Regions from separate parts of the Kitasatospora fiedleri genome, predicted to be linked through region 1. Evidence: riboswitches for the same ligand, from Rfam matches in the RefSeq annotation. Region 1 holds a riboswitch; each other region holds the start of a gene.
The links. A riboswitch is a leader RNA that binds a small molecule or an ion and turns the genes downstream of it on or off. The one in region 1 is predicted to bind cobalamin.
Positions count from the first base shown of each region.

Region 2: another riboswitch for cobalamin. It lies ahead of QMQ26_RS22610 (ribonucleoside-diphosphate reductase subunit alpha); the one in region 1 lies ahead of metE (5-methyltetrahydropteroyltriglutamate--homocysteine S-methyltransferase).
Region 3: another riboswitch for cobalamin. It lies ahead of QMQ26_RS06455 (HoxN/HupN/NixA family nickel/cobalt transporter); the one in region 1 lies ahead of metE (5-methyltetrahydropteroyltriglutamate--homocysteine S-methyltransferase).

Region 1 covers NZ_OX419519.1:7,229,096-7,233,527, forward strand. The annotation lists gene metE (5-methyltetrahydropteroyltriglutamate--homocysteine S-methyltransferase) at 1-2,153, opposite strand, end outside; cobalamin riboswitch at 2,304-2,529, opposite strand; gene cobF (precorrin-6A synthase (deacetylating)) at 2,695-3,456, opposite strand; gene QMQ26_RS32880 (hypothetical protein) at 3,722-4,153, shown strand; gene QMQ26_RS32885 (FAD-binding oxidoreductase) at 4,147-4,432, shown strand, end outside.
Region 2 covers NZ_OX419519.1:4,893,571-4,898,002, forward strand. The annotation lists gene QMQ26_RS22610 (ribonucleoside-diphosphate reductase subunit alpha) at 1-2,101, opposite strand, end outside; cobalamin riboswitch at 2,272-2,398, opposite strand; gene QMQ26_RS22615 (GNAT family N-acetyltransferase) at 2,627-3,121, opposite strand; gene QMQ26_RS22620 (helix-turn-helix domain-containing protein) at 3,391-4,377, shown strand.
Region 3 covers NZ_OX419519.1:1,321,440-1,325,871, forward strand. The annotation lists partial or broken gene QMQ26_RS06445 (XRE family transcriptional regulator) at 1-1, opposite strand, end outside; gene QMQ26_RS06450 (DMT family transporter) at 121-966, shown strand; partial or broken gene QMQ26_RS06455 (HoxN/HupN/NixA family nickel/cobalt transporter) at 991-2,094, opposite strand; cobalamin riboswitch at 2,126-2,333, opposite strand; gene QMQ26_RS06460 (DUF6445 family protein) at 2,417-3,109, opposite strand; gene QMQ26_RS06465 (DUF4011 domain-containing protein) at 3,428-4,432, shown strand, end outside.

The DNA.
Region 1 (4,432 bases):
GCCAGCGCCTCCTCGGAGGAGGGGACGCGCGGGGAGTGGATGTCCCACACGCCCGGGCCGACCTCGGCGAGGTAGCCCGCCTCGGCGAGCTCGTGCGCCACCTGCATGTGCGAGCGGGCGGCCTCCAGCGAGATCACGTCCGCGTCCAACTCCTCGATGGCGCGCAGGATGTCACCGAACTCGGCGTAGCACATGTGGGTGTGGACCTGGGTGTCGGCGCGGACCCCGGAGGTGGTGAGCCGGAACGCGTCGGTGGCCCAGTCCAGGTACGCGGGCCAGCCGGCGCGCCGCAGCGGGAGCGTCTCGCGCAGCGCGGGTTCGTCGACCTGGATCACGGCGGCGCCCGCCGCCTCCAGGTCCGCCACCTCGTCGCGCAGGGCGAGGGCGACCTGCCGGGCGGTGTCGGCCAGCGGCTGGTCGTCGCGGACGAACGACCAGGCCAGCATGGTGACCGGGCCGGTCAGCATGCCCTTGACCGGGCGGTCGGTGAGGTCCTGCGCGAAGCGGTACCAGTCGACCGTCATCGGGTGCGGACGGGAGATGTCGCCCGCCAGCACCGGCGGACGCACGTACCGGGTGCCGTAGGACTGCACCCAGCCGTGCCGGGTGGCCAGGTAGCCGGTGAGCTGCTCGGCGAAGTACTGCACCATGTCGTTGCGCTCGGGCTCGCCGTGCACCAGCACGTCCAGGCCCGCCCGCTCCTGGTAGCCGACCACCTCGCGGACCTCGGCCTCCATCCGCTTGCGGTAGTCCGCCGCGTCGATCCGTCCGGCGTTCAACTCGGCTCGGGCGGAGCGCAGTTCGGCGGTCTGCGGGAAGGAGCCGATGGTGGTGGTGGGCAGCAGCGGCAGTCCGAGCCGGGCCTTCTGCGCCGCGGCGCGGACGGCGTACGGGGCGTCGCGGCGGGTGTCGGCCTCGGTGACGGCGGCGGCCCGGGCCCGGACCGCCGGGTCGCGGGTGATCGGGGAGGCCGCGCGGGAGGCCAGGTCGGCCCGGTTGGCGGCCAGTTGGGCGGTGACGGCGGCGGTGCCCTCGCGCAGGGCGCGGGCCAGCAGGGCGGTCTCGGCGGCCTTCTGCCGGGCGAAGGCCAGCCAGCGGCCGATCTGCGGGTCGAGGTCGCGTTCGGCGGCGGTGTCCAGCGGGACGTGCAGCAGCGAGCAGGAGGGGGCGACGTCCACCGTGTCGGCCAGGCCGAGCAGGGTCGCCAGGGTGGCGAGGGACGTCTCCAGGTCGTTGATCCACACGTTGCGGCCGTCGACCACGCCCGCGACCAGCCGCTTGCCGGGCAGGCCGCCGACGGCCGCCAGGTCGCTCAGGTTGCCCGCCGCCGGGCCGGTGAAGTCCAGCGCCAGGCCGTCGACGGGGGCCTTGGCCAGGGTGATCAGCGCCTCGCCGAGCCGGTCGAAGTAGGAGGCGACCAGCAGCCTGGGGCGGTCGGTGAGCGCGCCCAGCTCACGGTAGGCGCGGGCGGCGGCGTTCAGCTCGGCCGGGGTGCGGTCCTGCACCAGCGCGGGCTCGTCGAGCTGCACCCACCCGGCGCCGGCCGCCCGCAGGTCGGCCAGCAGCTCCGCGTACACCGGCAGCAGCCGGTCCAGCAGGGTGAGCGGTTCGAAGTCGGCGGCCACGCCGGGCGCGGGCTTGGCGAGCAGCAGGTAGGTGACCGGGCCGAGCAGTACCGGGCGGGCCCGGTAGCCCTGGCCGAGTGCCTCGCGCAGTTCGCCGACCTGCTTGGCGGAGTGCGCGGCGAACGCGGTGTCCGGGCCCAACTCCGGCACCAGGTAGTGGTAGTTGGTGTCGAACCACTTGGTCATCTCCAGCGGCGCCACCTGCTGGGTGCCGCGCGCCATCGCGAAGTAGCCGTCCAGCGGGTCGGCCTCGTACGCGGCCCGGTGCCGGGGCGGGACCGCGCCGACGGCGACCGTGGTGTCCAGCACGTGGTCGTACAACGAGAAGTCCCCGGTGGGGACTTCGGTGATGCCGGCGCCGGCCAGCTGCCGCCAGTTGGCGCAGCGCAGTTCGGCGGCGGTGGAGTGCAGCGCGTCGGCGGTGACGGTGCCCCGCCAGTAGCCCTCGATCGCCTTCTTCAGTTCCCGGTTCCCGCCCTGGCGGGGGTATCCGTGAACGGTTGCCGCGGCTACGGACTTCGCAGTCAAGGGGACTCTCCTCGCGAGCCTTGATCCTGGGTCCGGTGCGCAGGAGGCGCGGAGGGTGCCGAGACCGGGCGGTGCCGCGCTCGACCGCGCCTGCCCGCCTGGTGTCCGTACCGACCCGCCCTCGAGGTCACCGGTCACCGGGCGCGAACGGTCGCACCCGGGCAACGGGCAGGTCTTCGGACTCGCGGGCCCGCCCGGGGAGGCTCGACGCTCCCGGGCACCTACTGGCCGTCGCTTCCCAGGTCCGTCCGGACCCAGTGCGTATGACGGCGGTCGTTCCCACTCACCGCTGCGGGGCAGTCCCGGATTCCCACCGGGTTCCCTCTTGCGACGCCCTGCCTGGCGGACAGGGCGAACCAGTTGCGCGGCCAGTGTAGAACGGACCGGGCGTTCTCCGGTGCGAAGTCCGGCAGCTGTCCGGTCCGTGGGACGCGCGGACGGACGGACGGACGGCGGCGGACGGCGGCGGGCGCGGGCAGACGGACGGCGGCGGGCGGGCTGCTGGCAGGGCGCGGGCAGACGGGCGGCGGCCGGACGGCGTTCAGCCGTCGGTACGGCGCAGCAGGTAGCTGTCCATGATCCAGCCCTTGCGGGCCCGGGCCTCGGCCCGCAACCCGGCGATCCGGTCGGCCTGTTCGGCCAGCGGGCCGGAGACCAGGATCTCGTCCTCGGTGCCCAGGTACGCCCCGTAGTGGATGTGCACGCCCGCCGGGTCGATGGCGGTGAACGCGGCCTGCCCGTCCAGCATCACCACCGCGTCCTCGGCGCCCGGCCCGAAGCCCTCGGCGGCCAGCCGCCGCCCGGTGGTGATCCGCACCGGCCGCGCGGTGCGGGTCAGCGTGGTGCGGTGGCGGGCCGCCAGCACCGAGACGCTGCTGACGCCGGGCACCACCGTGTACCCGAACCCGGTCCGCCCGCGCGCCAGGACCCGGTCCAGCACGGCGGTCACGCTGTCGTACAGCGACGGGTCGCCCCACACCAGCAGCGCGCCCGTCCCGCCGTCCGGGAGCTCCTCGGCCACGGCCCGCTCCACCAGGTCGGCCCGCCGCTCCCGCCACTCCTCGACCGCCTCCGCGTACCCGGCCGCCGACCGGTCCCGCGCCGGGTCCACCAGCTCGACCACCCGGTGCCCGGCCCGGCCGTGCTCGGCGATCATGTCCCGCCGCAGCCGCATCAGGTCCTGCCGCTCCTCCGGCTTGTCGAGCAGCAGGAACACGTCGGTGCGGCCGATCGCCTTGACCGCCTCCAGGGTGAGGTGGTCGGGGTCGCCCGCGCCGATGCCGATGACGAGAAGAGTACGCATACCGGCGATTGTGCCTGCTGCCCGGCGCGTTCACCGGCCCGGGTCGGCGGGCGCCCCGGCGGGCGCTCCGACCGGCAGCCCCGGCGCGCGGACCCCGGCGGGGCGTCGTGCGCGCACGGACGCGCGCTGGGCCATCGGACGCACTCCGGCGGGCCGCGGCCGGGCGGCGGCGGGGCGGGGCGTGACGATCGGCGCAGAGCCTCCGTGCGCCCGGCGCGGGGGAGGAAGGTGCGTCGTGACAATGGACCGTCGTCGTTTTCTGACCGTGGGCGGAGCACTGGGGGTGGGGCTCGCGGCGGGCGCGTCCCCGGCCCGCGCGCAGGACCGGGGTGCGGGTGCGCGCCCGGGGTCGGGTCCGGCCGCCGGTGCCGACGCGGGCCCGGGCTCGGGCTCGGGCTCGGTACGGGCGTTCCCGCCCCGCCAGCGCGGGTGGCGGGCCGCGCCGCCGGACTGGCAGGCGCTGCGGCAGCGGCTCGGCGACCGGCTGGTGCTGCCCGCCGACCCCGGCTACGGGACGGCGCGGCTCGGCTTCAACGAGCTGAACGACGGCCAACTCCCCGGCGCGGTCGCCAAGTGCGCCTCCGCCGACGACGTCCGGGCCTGCCTGGACGTGGCGCGCGGCCACGGCCTCCGATCGCCGCCCGCAGCGGCGGCCACGGCTACCTCGGCTACAGCATCCCCGACCGGGGCCTGGTGATCGACCTGCGCGCGCTGAACACCGTCCGGGTCGACCCCGACGGCAGCGCCGAGGTCGGCGCGGGCGCCCGGCTGATCGAGGTCTACGCGGGCCTGGCCGCCGCCGGCCGACTGCTGCCCGGCGGGTCCTGCCCCACCGTGGGCATCGGCGGCCTCACCCTGGGCGGCGGCATCGGCGTGCTGGCCCGCAGGTACGGCCTGACCTGCGACCGGCTCACCGCCGCCGAGGTCGTCACCGCCGACTCCTGCGTGCTGACCGCCGACGCCGAGCACGAACCCG
Region 2 (4,432 bases), 2.3 Mb from region 1:
GCTCCCACGCCGTGCGGTACAGCGAACGGACCTCCTGCGGCAGCCAGTTGAACTCCTGGATGGAGCCGTTGGCGTCGCGCAGCGCGTCCCGGGTCTGCTGGTCCCAGACGCCCAGCTCCTTGAGCTCGCGCACCAGGTACGGGTTGACCTGGAGGAACTCGCCGGACAGCGTCTCGCGCTTGAACAGGTTGGAGACCTGCGGCTCGATGCACTCGTACACGCCGGCGATGGACGCGATGGTCGCGGTCGGGGCGATCGCCAGCAGCAGCGAGTTGCGCAGGCCGACCTCGGCGATCCGGGCGCGCAGCGCCTCCCAGCGCTCGGTCCACCGCGGGTTCGCCGAGCCGAAGTGGTCGACGTGCAGCTGGCCGCGGGCGGCCCGGGTCTCGCCGTACGCCTCGTGGCGGCCGAACTTCTCGGCCAGGTCGGCGGAGCGCTCGTACGCGGTGAGCATGATGCGCTCGGAGATCAGGGTGGAGAGGGTCTTCGCCTCGGCGGAGTCGAAGTCGATCCGCAGCTGGAAGAAGACGTCCTGCAGGCCCATCACGCCCAGGCCGACCGGCCGCCAGCGGGAGTTGGAGGTGCCGGCCTCGGTGGTCGGGTAGAAGTTGATGTCGATCACGCGGTCGAGGAAGGTCACCGCGGTGCGGACGGTGGCGTCCAGCCGGTCCCAGTCCATCGCGTTCAGCAGGTCGGCGGCGGTGGCGCCGGGGGCGACGTGCGCGCCCAGGTTGACCGAGCCGAGGTTGCAGACCGCGGTCTCGGAGTCGTCGGTGACCTCCAGGATCTCGGTGCACAGGTTCGAGGAGTGCACCGTGCGGCCGGGCAGCGCGGTCTGGTTGGCGGCCCGGTTGGAGGCGTCCTTGAAGGTCATCCAGCCGTTGCCGGTCTGCGCCAGGGTGCGCATCATCCGGGCGTACAGGGTCTGCGCGGGGATGGTGCGCACGGCCTTGCCGGCCAGCTCGGCCTTGACGTACGCCTCGTCGAACTCGGCGCCCCACAGGTCGACCAGCTCCGGTACGTCGGCCGGGGAGAACAGCGACCAGTGGGCGTTGGCGTTGACCCGGCGCATGAACTCGTCCGGAATCCAGTGCGCCAGGTTCAGGTTGTGGGTGCGCCGGGCCTCCTCGCCGGTGTTGTCGCGGAGTTCCAGGAACTCCTCGATGTCGGCGTGCCAGGTCTCCAGGTACACGCAGGCCGCGCCCTTGCGCCGGCCGCCCTGGTTGACCGCCGCCACGGAGGAGTCCAGGGTGCGCAGGAACGGCACGATGCCGTTCGACTGGCCGTTGGTGCCGCGGATCAGCGAGCCGCGGGAGCGGATGCGCGAGTAGGACAGGCCGATGCCGCCGGCGTGCTTGGAGAGCCGGGCGATCTGCGCGTACCGGTTGTAGATCGAGTCCAGGTTGTCCAGCGGCGAGTCCAGCAGGTAGCAGGAGGACATCTGCGGGTGCCGGGTGCCGGAGTTGAACAGCGTCGGCGAGCTGGTCAGGTACTCCAGCCGGCTCATCAGGGTGTACAGCTCGGCGACCTCGCGCACCGACTCCTCGGTGGTGCCGACCGCCAGGCCCGCCGCCACCCGCAGCAGGAAGTGCTGCGGGGTCTCGACCACCTTGCGGGTGATCGGGTGGCGCAGCAGGTAGCGGGACTGCACGGTGCGCAGGCCGAAGTACTCGAAGCGGTCGTCGCCCGCCTCGTCGATCAGCGAGTCGAACAGGCCGGCGTGCTCGGCCACGAACGCGGCGGTGGCATCGCCGATCAGGCCCTCGGCGTGGCCCGCGGCCACCGAGGAGGAGAACGAGGTGACGCCCTGGGTGGCGGCCTCGTCGCGGATCTCCAGCGCCAGCAGGCGGGCGGCCAGCTTCGAGTACTGCGGGTCCTCGGCGATCATCGACGCGGCGGCCTCCACGGCCAGCCCGCGCAGCTCGGCGAAGTCCGAGCCGGCGTGGCGGCCGCGCAGCGCGGCGGCGGCGACGTGGCCGGGGTCCACCTGGGGGAGGTCGGTGCTGCGGTCGGTGAGCAGCCGGAGCAGCGCCGCACCGGGATCGGTGAAGGCGTCGGCGGATACCTGGGACGGCAGGGTGACTGAGGCGGCGACGGTCAAGGCGCACTCTCTCCTGTGGCGGCGGACGTGGCTCGGGTCGTCCGGCACCGCACGCGGCCAGGGGAGGGCGGCACGAAGGAACGAGAACGCGTTCCGGCGCGCGAAGACCACCCCCGGTCCGCCCGCGAGACCGGACGGAAAAGCTGTGCTGCATGGCGTCTGCGGGGATGCCGTGTCGCACACCGTCGGCAGGTCCTCGGACTGCGCGGGCGTCGCAGCAACCCGCTCACCGTTGCGGGGCAGTCCCGGATTCGCACCGGATTCCCCTGCGTCGACAGCGAGAGTGAGCATACATGTTGTGGTGGCTGGAACTGGAAGCACCAGATGTAGTAGCGCGTGTCGCGTCGGCGGTGCCGCGCGTAGACAACGAAACCGTCCGCGAACCGTCCGCCGGCCGCCCACGAACCGTCCGCCGACCGCCCACGAACCGTCCGCGAACCGCCCACTGACTGCCCGTGGGCCCGCTCGTGAACCCGCCCGCGGACGGCCTGCGGACGGCTTCGGGGCCCGGCTCGGGGCCCGCCCTCAGAACCGCGTCGTGTAGACCCACAGGTCCGTGCCGGGCGCCGCCGACCAGTCCCGCGCGGGGCTGCGGACGAAGCCCAGGGCGTCGTAGATCCGGTGCGCGGCGGTCATCGTCGGCCGGGTGGAGAACGCCATCCCGGCCAGTCGCAGTTCCCGGCTGCGCGCGATCGAGGCCCGCACCAGGGCCCGGCCGACGCCGCGCCCGCGGGCCGCCGCGCCGACCGCGAGCATCCGGATCTCGCCCTCGTCGGGGTGCGCGACGTCCGCCCACGCGGTGCCGCCGGGCGCGAAGGTCACGCAGCCGAGCACCGCCCCGCCGTCGTCGACGGCGACCAGGAGCTCGGCCTCCCGGTTGCGGCGGGCGGCGTCGCGGAGGAGTTCGGCGTACGGGGAGTCGGGGCGGGTGTGGCCGTCGCCGACGAAGGCTTCGACGCTGACCTCCCCGGCTCCGGCGAGGTCGCGGTCGAGGGCGCGGCGGACGGTCGGGGAGCGCATCCGGACAGTGTGCCGGACGGCCGCCGGCGCGGGTCGGCCAGGTCCGGGTCGAACGGGTAGCCGCCCGGCCGGTGCACGTCGTCGCGGCCGTGCCGGCCGTTGCGGTCCAGGTCGCGGCCGACCAGGACGCCGAGGAGTCCGAAACTGCCGAGGAGGCCCAGCAGGGCGAGTGCGGTGGTCATGCCTCCACTGTCCGCGCCCGGCCGGGGCCGGACGAGTGGCAGGAACGCACCATTGCCACGAAATCCTGCCACTGCCATGCTGGCCGGATGCGGAAGCTGGAGAACGTCGCCGTCGTGGTGCTGGAGGAGGTCCACCCCTTCGAACTGGGGGTGGCCTGCGAGGTGTTCGGCCTGGACCGGAGCGAGAGCGGCCTGCCGGTCTACGACTTCGCCCTGGTCGGCGACCGCCCCGGCCCGATGCGCACCCACTCCGGCTTCACCGTCGACGTCCCGCACGGCCCCGAGCGGATCGCCGGGGCCGACCTGGTGATCGCCACCGCCACCGGCATCCGCGCGCACTACCCCGAGGAGGTCTGCGCGGCGCTGCGGGCCGCCCACGACCGCGGCGCCCACCTGCTGTCGATCTGCTCCGGCAGCTTCCTGCTCGGCGCGGCCGGCCTGCTCGACGGCCGCCGCTGCACCACCCACTGGCGCTACGCCGACCTGATGGCCGAGCGCTTCCCGCTGACCACCGTCGAACCCGGCGTGCTGTACGTGGACGACCACCCGGTGATCACCTCGGCCGGCACCGCCGCGGGCATCGACGCCTGCCTGCACCTGGTCCGCAAGGTGCAGGGCGCCGAGGTGGCCCGGGCGATCGCCCGCCGGATGGTGGTCGCCCCGCACCGGGACGGCGGCCAGGCCCAGTTCATCAACCGGCCGGTGCCCGAGGGCGGCGGCGAGTCGCTGGCCGGGGTGCTGGAGTGGATGCGCCGCCACCTCGACCGGGAGACCGGCGTCGACCAGCTCGCCCGGCTCGCCCACATGTCGCCGCGCACCTTCGCCCGCCGCTTCCGGGAGGAGACCGGCACCACCCCGCACCGCTGGCTGACCGGCCAGCGGGTGCTGCTCGCGCAGCACCTGCTGGAGTCCACCGGCGAGAGCGTGGACGCCATCGCCACCCGCTGCGGCTTCGGCAACGCCGCCACCCTGCGACACCACTTCGGCCGCCGCCTCGACACCACCCCGCAGGCCTACCGCCGAGCCTTCGGCGGCCCGCGCCGCGCCGCCGGGCCGCAGTACCAGGACGCCTGACCGGGGCACGGCGGGGGAGCGGGGACGAGGGCTGGAACCAAGGGCTGGAACCAAG
Region 3 (4,432 bases), 5.9 Mb from region 1:
CGGGCAGTCCAATATTCTGGTTGGGCGAGTGCAGCAGGTTGAACTATGCTGCGGCGGCATCGACAGATCCACCGACTGTACTGCGGGGTCCACCATGCTGTCCGCCTACCGGCTCCTCCGGTGAGCGCCGCGTTCGCGCTGCTCGCCAGCCTGCTCTGGGGCGTCGCCGACTACGGGGGCGGGGCGATCACCCGGCGGGTGCCCGCGCTGACCGTGGTGGTGCTCTCCCAGTCGGCCGCCGCCGCGGTGCTCGCGGTCGCGGTGACCGCCACCGGCGGCTGGCCGGGGGCGTCCCCCGTCCTCTGGTACGCGGTGGCGGCGGGCGTGGTCGGGCCGTTCGCGCTGCTGGCGTTCTACCGGGCGCTGGCGCTCGGGCCGATGGGCGTGGTGTCGCCGCTGGCCACCGTCGGCGTGCTGGTGCCGATCGGCGTCGGCCTGTTCCTCGGCGAACGGCCGGGCGCCGTCCAGGGGTTGGGCATCGCGGTGGCCGTCGCCGGGGTCGCCCTGGCGGGCGGCCCGCAGCGCGGCGGGCCCGCGGTCGGGCGGCGGGTGCTGGTGCTGACGCTGGGCGCGGCGTTCGCCTTCGGGGCGGTGCTGGCCCTGGTCGCGCACGCCAGCGCGGGCGGCGCCCTGCTGCTGACGCTGTGCGTGCAGCGGCTGACCAACGCGGTGGTCGGGGCCGGGATGCTGGCCGCCGCGGCCCGCCGACAGCCCCTCGGGCTTTCGGCGGGCGCCCGGTCGCTGCCCGCGCTGACCGCCGTCGGGGTGGCCGACGTGGCCGCGAACGGCCTGTACGCGGCCGCCTCGCACCTGGGCTCGGTGGCGGTGGCGGCCGTGCTGGCCTCGCTCTACCCGGTGGTCACCGCGCTGATGGCGCGCGGCCTGCTGAAGGAGCGGCTGCTGCGGGTGCAGGTGGTGGGCGCGGGCCTCGCGGTGGCCGGGACGCTGATCCTGGCCGCCGGTTGACGCCCCGTCAGGACGCGTCCGCCCCCGCGCCGCCGAACGCCCGGAGCGCTTGGCGATCCGCCAGTAGCCGATCGCGGCGGCCCAGACCACCACGAACAGGCCGACGATCACGAAGCCGACGTTGTCCAGGCCGAGGCCCGCGATCCAGCCGGTGACGGGGTCGGTCAGGTCGAACTTGTCGTGCAGCACGGCGACCAGCTCGATGGTGCCGATCACGAAGGCCACCGCGATCGACAGCCCGGTGATGGTCAGGTTGTAGTACACCTTGCGGACCGGGTTCGAGAACGCCCACTGGTAGGCGATGTTCATGAACGTGCCGTCCAGGGTGTCGAACAGGCTCATCCCGGCGGCGAACAGCAGCGGCAGGCAGACCACCGCGTACCAGGGCAGGCCGGAGGCCGCGCCGGAGCCCGCCATCACCATCAGGGTGACCTCGGTGGCGGTGTCGAAGCCCAGACCGAGCACCATGCCGACCGGGAACATCTGCCCGGGGCGGCTGATCGAGCGGGTGGCCCGGTTCAGCAGCCGGGCCAGGAAGCCCCGGGCGTCCAGGTGCTTCTCCAGCTCGGCCTCGTCGTACTCCCCGGCCCGCATCGCCCGGAACACCCGCCAGATGCCCAACAGGGCGACCAGGTTGAGCGCCGCGATCAGGTAGAGGAAGGCGCCGGACGCGGTGGTGCCGACGGTGCCCAGCACCTGGTGGGTGGTCGAGTCCTCGTCCATCAGGGTGCCCGCCAGCGCCGCGCCCCCGGCCACCAGGGCGGCCATCAGCACCACCATCGAGGAGTGGCCGAGCGCGAACCAGAAGCCCACCGAGACCGGGCGGCGGCCGTCCGCCATCAGCTTGCGGGTGGTGTTGTCGATCACCGCGATGTGGTCGGCGTCGAAGGCGTGCCGCATCCCCAGGGTGTACGCGGTGACGCCCAGGCCGACGCCGAACACCTGGGTGCCGACCCGGTAGTCGTGCGGCACCACCAGGAACAGCAGCGTCCCGAAGGCCACCGCGTGCAGGGCCAGGATCACCGCCATCAGCCCGGCCGTGCGCAGGGTGTCCTCGCGCCGCCAGCGCAGGGCGGGCAGGACGGCGACCGGGCCGGTCCCGGCCAGGGTCGATTCGGGCGCGGTCATCCGCGGATCACGCTCCAGCACCTCGTGGATCACTTCGTGAGATGCCGTGGCCGGTCTCCTGGCTGACGGGGTGTTGCGCGCCGGCGCCCGGCCTTCCCGGCCGCGGGGCCAGTGGCACGGGGTGGGAGCCGACGACTCCCCGATCACAGTGGCGAGGGCCGCTCCGGACTCCCGTGCCGCGCACTCGGTGGCGGACACGGTGCACCGGCTTCCCGAGCACCACGGCCCGCCCACCGTAGGCCCGCCGCGGGTGCCGCGGCAAGGGCGCACCCGGGCCGGGGTGGCGCAGATCACGCCTGGTCAGCGGCGTGCTGAGCGCGGGTCAGGCCATCCAGAAGAAGACGCAGGTCATCCGCTTCTCCTCCAGCGCCGTCCCGTGGTACTCGGTCGCGGTGTGGATCAGGTTGGCGGTGTAGAGCAGCAGCCGGTTGTAGCGGTGCGGGACGGCCAGGTCCTCGGTGAAGGAGTCCGGCGGGACGAAGCGGGTGCCCAGCGCGTCCACCAGGTTGTTGTGCGGGGCGACCACGCTGTTGCCGCCGAGCCGGCCGCCGGGCAGGCTCTGCCGGTAGAAGCTGGTGCCGCAGCGCTTGGGGACGGCCGGGTTGAGGTACAGCACGGCGGCGTAGCGGCACAGCGAGCGGGAGTCGGTGTGCGGGCGCGGCTCGCACTCCCCGGCGCCCACCACCTGCACGCAGTTGTGGTTGAAGGTGCCGCCCTCGGCCTCGTCCAGCGCCCAGATCCGCGGCGCGCCGGTGGCCTCCCGGACCAGCTTCTCGACCTGCGCCAGCTCCGCCGGCTCCAGGCCGGGCATGGCCCGCAGGCCCGGCCAGGACTCCGGCTTGTGCGGGTAGCCCTCGTCCCAGTCGGTGCGCGCCAGGTGCCGGGCGCGCACCGCGTCCGGGTCCGGAAGGACGTCGTCCAGGACCCAGTAGTCGCGGCCGCGGGTGGGCTTGCGGTACGGCAGGACCGGGAGCGCCGGGGCGGGGCGCCGGTCCTGGAACGGGAGAGCGGGCATGGACCCGACAATAGGAGCGGCGTTCCGGGGCCTCGCCCAAGGCCCGGTCAACCTTGCGTCAAGGCTTGCCCGTGACGCGGCGTCAGGACCGCTGGCAGCGCGGGCACATCGGCACCACCCGGTGCGCCGAAATCGTGCTCCCGTCGATGGGGCGGACGCTAGACGAGCACCAGCCGCGCAAGCGTCCGGCCGCGCCGATCCCGATTGCGGCACGAACCGCTGAACACACCCTGCGCAACCGGACGAACGCACTATGCTGCCCCCACCCAATCCGCACGACATTCACACGATCTGACAGGTTTGAACGGAGTCATCTGCATGGTTCACCGCCGCTCCGGACAGCGCAGCGCCACCGACCCCCTGGAGCCGCTCCTGGAGTCCTGGCAGAAGTCCCTGATCGACCTGGGCTTTCGCAACCGGCTGGTGCACTACCGTCGCGGCGGCAGACAGGCGGGCACGGACATCGTCGCCCCGGAACTGGCGCGGGTGCTGGAAGCGCTGCCCAAGGGCTGCCTGTTCGCCCCAGTGCCGGAGACGAGCCCGGATGCCGGGACATCGGTCGAACCGTTCGGATACTCCGACCTCCCGCTCACGAAGCCGACCGGAGGCCGCCCCCTCGACACACCCGCCTCTCGCACGGGCACCGGCGGGACCCGGCTCGCCCTCCGCACGACCAAGGCGACCCAGGGCGAGCAGGACAGGCACCTCAAGCGCCTGGCCGCCGTCGCACAGGAGAAGTACAACGACTTCGGCCTGTGGGTCCTGCACCTCGGTGTCGGTTTCCTCCAGTGGCGGCCGGCCGCCGACGCCGATCCCGTGTCCTCTCCCCTCCTGCTGGTGCCGGTGCGGCTGCGCAAGTGGAGGGGCGACTCCTTCCTCCTGGAACTCAACGGGGACGAGGAGCCGAGTTTCAACCCGGCGCTAGCCGTCAAGATGGAGGAGATGGGCCTCGAATGGCCCGCCCCGGAACAGATCGACCTCACTGACGCCGTGGCCCTGTTGGAGCAGGTCCGCAGGACCGTCTCGGGCCGCACGGGGTGGCAGGTCAGCGAACGTGTGGTGCTGGACGCCTTCAACTCCAGCAAGGAGGTGATGTACCGGGACCTGCGGGACAACGTGCAGAGGATCCTGGGCAGCCCGCTGGTGCGCACCCTGGGGCTGGGCTCCGGTCCGGCCGACACCGCAGGCTGCTTCGACTTCGATCCGGTGCCGCTCGACCTGATAGACCAGAAACAACCGCCGGAGAGAGCCCCGCTCGTGCTGGACGCGGACTCCTCCCAGCGCCAGTGCGTCGCCGCCGCGATCGACGGCAGGAGCTTCGTG